2 regions of the Dorea sp. AGR2135 genome follow, and region 1 is predicted to be linked to the other one. Evidence: predicted binding sites of a transcription regulator. Region 1 holds the regulator's gene; the other holds the start of a gene.
The links. The regulator NrdR, encoded in region 1, represses ribonucleotide reductase genes. The targets are predictions, from matches to a motif close to CACAANATNTTGTG.

Region 1 (3,436 bases):
TTTGCAAACTCATTCAATGCGGTATGTATCATTCCGACCTGAGGTGCATTACTGTGTGTAATAGCTACTTGATATCCGTTCTGGATGAGATCGGCAATTACTTTCGCTGATTTTTTCACTGCCTCTAACTGTTCCGGCAATGTTGTTCCAAGTGCCCGGTGTCCCAGAGCGACAACAACTCGTTTCTTCATAGTATAGCCTCCTGCTAAAAGTATTCTACCTTTAATCATACATGAGTGGGTTAAAATTGGCAAGATTTTAAGTGATTCTTGAAGAAAAAACAATGCATAAATCCATGAAGGACCTCGACATTCTTACTGCATATATTATATTAGCTGGGAGATGGCTCCCACCTCTATAGGTGGTGAGAAACAAGCTGGTATCAGTGGTGGGAGTCAATCCCCCAGCTGATATAGCCTCCGGCAGGATTGCAGAGGTGCGCAGTAGAAGTATGTCATGCAATTGCATGACGCGCACCTCGCAGCAAGAATGCCGAGGCATTCTTGAATAAAAATATATGTGGAGGATGAATATGCGCCTGAACGATTTTCAAGGAAAAGAAGTCATCAACGCCTGTGACGGTAAAAAATTAGGCTACATTGTAGATTTTGTCTTTGACGAAAAATGTGGACAGATCGAAGCAATCATTATTCCAAAGACATCAAAGTTCTGTAACTTCTTCTGTGACGGCTCCGAATATATCATTCCTTACAAATGCATTTGCAAAATCGGACCAGATGTCATACTGGTAGAAATGCATGAGAAAAAATAAGAAAAATTTAAGAAAAAGTCCGGGAAATGGGAGTAATAGTGGTTTGACTTCTCGTACGCCACAAGATATACTAATAAGGAAAGATTAGGAAAAGGAGCGCGAAAGAATATGAAATGTCCATATTGTGGAAATCCTGACACAAAAGTAATTGATTCCAGACCTGCAGAGGACGGAAGCTCCATTCGAAGAAGACGTGCCTGCGATATATGTGGGAAGCGTTTTACAACTTATGAAAAGATAGAGACAATCCCTCTTATAATTATAAAAAAAGATAACAACAGAGAACAGTACAGCCGTCAGAAGATTGAAAACGGAATTATCCGGGCATGCTACAAGCGTCCGGTGCCGACAGAGAAGATCCAGCAGGCGGTGAACAATATAGAGACAAAGGTATTCAGTCTGGAAGAAAAGGAAATTCCGAGCAGTGTGGTCGGCGAACTTGTCATGGACGAACTGAAAGACCTGGATGAAGTAGCATATGTGAGATTTGCATCTGTATACCGTGAATTTAAAGATGTGAATACTTTTATGGACGAGCTAAAGAAGATATTAGATAAGGAAGAAAAATGAGAACATACAAATTAACAATTTCTTATGATGGCACCCGCTATCAGGGGTGGCAGAGACAGGCGACGACAGATAATACAATTCAGCATATATTAGAGTGGAGCATTGGAAAACTGGTCGGATACAGAGTCCGTGTAGATGGCTCCGGGAGAACTGACGCAGGGGTTCACGCACGTGGACAGGTTGCAAGCGTACAGCTCTCCAAGCTTTACGATGTAAAGGAATTGAAGGATTCCATTAACAGATATTTACCGGAAGATATCCGGATCATGAAAGTGGAACTGATGAAAAATGGGTTCCATGCGAGAAAAAGTGCAAAAGGCAAGAAGTACGAATATTATATTGACTGCAGAGAAAAACCAGATGTATTTTCCAGAAGATATTGCTATCATTATCCACATAAGCTGGATATCGAAGCAATGCGCGAGGCAGCAGATTATATGATCGGACCGAAGAATTTTACAAGCTTTACGGATGACAGTGAGAATAAGGATCCAGTCCGCAGGGTTACCAACATTAAAATTGTAAGTAATGGAGAAAAGCTCCGTATTACTTATTATGGAACCGGGTTTATGTATCATATGGTCCGGATTATGACAGGCACACTTCTGGAGGTCGGAACAGGAGAGCGTGAAGCCTCTATGATTCCGGTCGTCATTGCAGCAGAAGACAGAAGCCTGGCAGGATTTCTGGCACCGGCAAGGGGTCTGTTTTTAAGAAAAGTGTATTACTAATGCCGTTACTGTCAATTTTGAAAATGGAAAAAAATAGAAGACAAGAACACAGGAGACTAAAATGAAATTTATATCATGGAATGTAAATGGTATCCGTGCATGTGCCGGAAAAGGATTTATGGATTTTTTTCAGGAGACGGACGCAGACATTTTCTGCATTCAGGAGACGAAGATGCAGGAAGGACAGCTTGAACTGGACACACCGGGATATCATCAGTACTGGAATTATGCGAAGAAAAAAGGTTATTCGGGGACAGCAATATTTACCAAGCAGGAACCAATCAGCGTAAGCTACGGACTTGGAATCGAGGAGCACGACCAGGAAGGGCGTGTGATCACATTGGAGTTTGAAGATTTTTACTTTATTACCGTGTATACACCAAACTCCCAGAGCGAGCTTGCAAGACTGGATTATCGTATGAAATGGGAGGAAGATTTTCTTACATACTTGAAAAAGCTGGAAGAGACAAAGCCGGTTATTTTCTGCGGTGATCTGAATGTAGCGCACACAGAGATTGATCTGAAGAATCCAAAGACGAATCGGAAAAATGCCGGATTTACCGATGAAGAGCGTCAGAAATTCACAGAGCTTCTGAATGCCGGATTTGTAGATACATTCCGGTATTTTTATCCGGAGCAGACAGGTATCTACTCCTGGTGGTCTTACAGATTTAGTGCAAGAGCCAAGAATGCAGGTTGGAGAATTGACTATTTCTGTGTATCCGAGAGTCTGAAAGACAGACTGGAAGACGCGAAGATACTGACAGATATTATGGGATCAGATCATTGCCCGGTGGAATTGGATATAAAGTAACTTTAAATTTTAAAATGCGGTTTTGGATTTTAACTATCAAAATCGCATTTTCTCTTGAAATATAGGGATTTTGTGGGTATAATAATGTCATTAAAAAGAGGTTGAAAAATCCAATGGTGGAACAAGCTTATTGGTTTTTTGCACCTCTTTTTTCGATATCAGGAATAAAATTTCCAATATCAGATGCTTCCGGAAGAATGTATAAAAGCATCTTTCCAATGGATTTCTAAGAAAAAAACAGGAAAAAATAACAGAAACAACACATGAAAAGAGAGGATGACAGACATGAAATTTAAAGAGATTAATCCATCACCACGTACACTTATGACACCGGGACCAGTTGAAGCAGATCCTCGCGTACTTCGCGCAATGGGCGCACACATTCTCGGACAGTTCGATCCGGAATTTACAGCACTTATGAATGAGACAATGGAGATGGAGCGCTATGTGTTCCAGACACAAAATAAAATGACATATCTTGTAGATACCACATCAAGAGGAGGTCTTGAGACAGTTCTGACAGGAGCAATCTGTCCGGGAGACAAAGTT
Region 2 (3,436 bases), on a different contig from region 1:
GATCCAACCATGATCAAGGCACTTGAGGCATATATCAGTTCGCCTGCTATGGAAAATGAGTACAATGAGACGGATCATCCATTTGTAGCAACAGATATCCCTCTGGATGATCAGGGGGTAATGTCTTTATTCCATGATACATCGGCACTTGGAATCACACCAGATGATATCGGAGGATGTCCGGTAGGATGTCTTGGAATTCCGGAGTTCGGAACGGATTTCGTAATCCAGATGGTAGTAGATACAAAACCACAGACACTTTCAGATCTGATCCGTATTTCCGGATTGTCCCATGGAACGGACGTATGGCTGAACAATGCGCAGGATCTGATTAAGAGCGGTAAGGCAACCATTTCTACAGCAATCTGTACCCGAGATGATATTATGACATATCTGATCAACAAAGGACTGGATAGTGAGGAATCCTTCACGATCATGGAGCGAGTGCGTAAAGGTACCGTTGCAAAAGGAAAATGTAAAGATTGGCCGGAGTATAAAAAAGATATGTTGGAACATGATGTGCCAGAGTGGTACATTGGCTCCTGTGAGAAAATTAAATATATGTTTCCGAAAGCCCATGCGGCAGCCTATGTCATGATGGCATATCGTATCGCCTATTGTAAGGTAAATTATCCGTTGGCATACTATGGAGCATATTTTGGAATCCGTGCAGATGCATTTTCTTATGAAATTATGTGTCAGGGCAAGGAAAAACTGCAATACTATATTGATGATTATACAAGACGGTCTGATTCTCTCAGCAAAAAAGAACAGGATACAATGAAGGACATGCATATTGTTCAGGAAATGTATGCGAGGGGATATGAATTTCTGCCAATTGACATTTATCGCGCAAAAGCAGCAAAATTCAGCATCATAGACGGAAAGCTGATGCCACCGTTTTCCAGCATTGACGGAATGGGAGAGAAGGCTGCAGAAGCGGTGGAGGAAGCGGCAAAAGATGGTCCATATCTGTCCAAAGATGATTTTAGAAACCGTACGAAAGCAAGTAAGGCGGTTGTAGATTACATGGCAGATTTAGGACTTTTAGGAGACCTTCCGGAGTCCAATCAGTTGTCATTATTTGATCTTTAACAGACAAAATGGGAAAAAATGGACAGAAAAAAGGTATACTTATAAAAATATGTTAAAATTAAAATAATGCTTTTCAAATGCCATATTTTGTAGTAATATAATGGAGCGGAACACAATATCTTGTGATTTTGAAGAAACTAAATAGTTTCTTACCGGAGTGAGTGTGAATTGTGGAACACAAGATGTTGTGGTGGATCCGAAAAGCAGAAGAACAAAGATATATAAGAAAGGCGTGAGACATGAAGATGTTAGTGAAGACGAAAGTAATAAAAAGAAATGGAGAGGAAGTCGGCTTTGATCTGGGAAAGATCGAGAATGCAATCCGCGCAGCTAATGAAGAAGTTGATAATATTTACAAACTGAATGAATTCCAGGTCCGGGCAATTGCAGATGATATTGCAGGACAGGTAAAAAAATCAACTCACGCTATACATGTAGAAGACATTCAAGATATGGTAGAGACTGGAATTATGGGAATGCGTGGCTATGAAGTGGCACAGAAGTATGTGCGCTACCGTTATAAACGTGAATTGGCAAGAAAGTCCAATACAACAGATAACGGGATCCTTGCACTGATTGATAACATTAATGAAGAAGTCAATCAGGAAAATTCCAATAAGAACCCAGTGATCAACTCCACGCAGAGAGACTATATGGCAGGAGAAGTAAGTAAAGACCTTTCCAAGCGTGTACTTCTTCCGGAAGAGGTTGTAGAAGCACATGAACAGGGAATCATTCATTTCCATGATTCAGATTATTTTGCACAGAAAGAGCACAACTGTGATCTGATCAATCTGGAAGATATGCTTCAGAATGGAACCGTCATCAGTGAGACAATGATCGAAAAACCACACAGCTTCTTTACAGCGTGTAATGTGACGACTCAGATTGTAGCACAGGTCGCAAGTAATCAATATGGAGGACAGTCTTTTACACTGGCACATCTTGCACCATTTGTGGATATCAGCCGTAAGAAAATCCGTAATATTGTTATCTCTGAACGTAAAGCATGTGGGGAGAGTCTGGATGAGGCAATCATTGACAAACTGACAGACTGCCGTCTGAGAGAAGAGGTAAAAAGCGGAATTCAGACAATCCAGTACCAGCTTATCACACTCATGACATGTAACGGACAGGCACCGTTTGTTACCGTATTCATGTATCTGGATGAGGTGGAAGACGGTCAGACAAGACAGGATCTTGCACTCATCATTGAAGAAGTATTAAAACAGAGAATGCAAGGCGTTAAGAACGAGAAGGGTGTTTGGATCACACCGGCATTCCCGAAACTGATCTATGTCCTGGATGAAGATAATGTTACAGAAGATTCTAAGTACTGGTATCTGACAGAGCTTGCAGCAAAATGTACTGCAAAGCGTATGGTCCCGGATTACATTTCTGCAAAGATCATGAAGGAACTGAAAAAAGGTGAAGTTTATCCATGTATGGGATGCAGATCTTTCCTGACAGTAGAGGATTCTCAGATGCTTCCAAACGGAAAGCATAAATTCTACGGGCGTTTCAATCAGGGTGTTGTAACAATTAACCTGGTAGATGTAGCATGTTCCGCAGAAGGAGACATGGACAGATTTTGGCAGATTCTTGATGAGAGACTGGAGTTATGCCACAGAGCACTCCGTTGCCGTCATGAGAGACTTCTTGGAACTATTTCAGATGTGGCGCCGATTCTCTGGCAGTACGGCGCACTGGCAAGACTGAAAAAGGGTGAGACCATTGATAAGCTTCTATATGGCGGATATTCAACCATTTCTCTTGGATATGCAGGCCTTTATGAGATGTGCATGCGCATGCTTGGAAAGACGCATACAGATCCGGAAGCCAGACCATTTGCAATGGCAGTTATGCAGAGGTTGAATGACAAATGTGCCCAGTGGAAAGCTGCTGAGAATATCAGCTATTCTGTATATGGTACACCGATGGAGTCTACCACATACAAGTTTGCAAAATGTCTTCAGAAGAGATTCGGAATCATCAAAGGAGTTACAGATAAGAATTATATTACGAACAGTTATCATGTACATGTATCTGAGCCGATCAATGCATTTGACAAGCTGGAGTTCGAGGCAGAGTTCCAGAAACTGTCGCCAGGAGGAGCAATCAGCTATATTGAAGTCCCGGATATGCAGCAGAACATTCCGGCAGTCCTTTCTGTGATGCAGTTCATCTACGAGCATATTATGTATGCAGAATTGAATACAAAGAGTGACTACTGTGAAATCTGTGGTTATGATGGAGAGATTCAGATTAAAGAAGACGAAAGTGGAAAGCTTATCTGGGAGTGCCCGAACTGTGGGAACCATGATCAGGATAAGATGTCAGT

Region 2: nrdD (anaerobic ribonucleoside-triphosphate reductase) is a predicted target of NrdR. The motif match lies at 1,207-1,220, and genes of this name have one in related genera.

What each region holds. Positions count from the first base shown of each region.
Region 1 covers NZ_ATVU01000013.1:3,115-6,550, forward strand. Annotated here, with positions in the region: gene arcC (carbamate kinase) at 1-191, opposite strand, end outside; gene G593_RS0109400 (YlmC/YmxH family sporulation protein) at 533-772, shown strand; gene nrdR (transcriptional regulator NrdR) at 881-1,342, shown strand; gene truA (tRNA pseudouridine(38-40) synthase TruA) at 1,339-2,073, shown strand; gene G593_RS0109415 (exodeoxyribonuclease III) at 2,135-2,887, shown strand; gene G593_RS0109425 (pyridoxal-phosphate-dependent aminotransferase family protein) at 3,173-3,436, shown strand, end outside.
Region 2 covers NZ_ATVU01000014.1:71,764-75,199, reverse strand. Annotated here, with positions in the region: gene G593_RS0110185 (PolC-type DNA polymerase III) at 1-1,095, shown strand, start outside; gene nrdD (anaerobic ribonucleoside-triphosphate reductase) at 1,335-3,436, shown strand, end outside.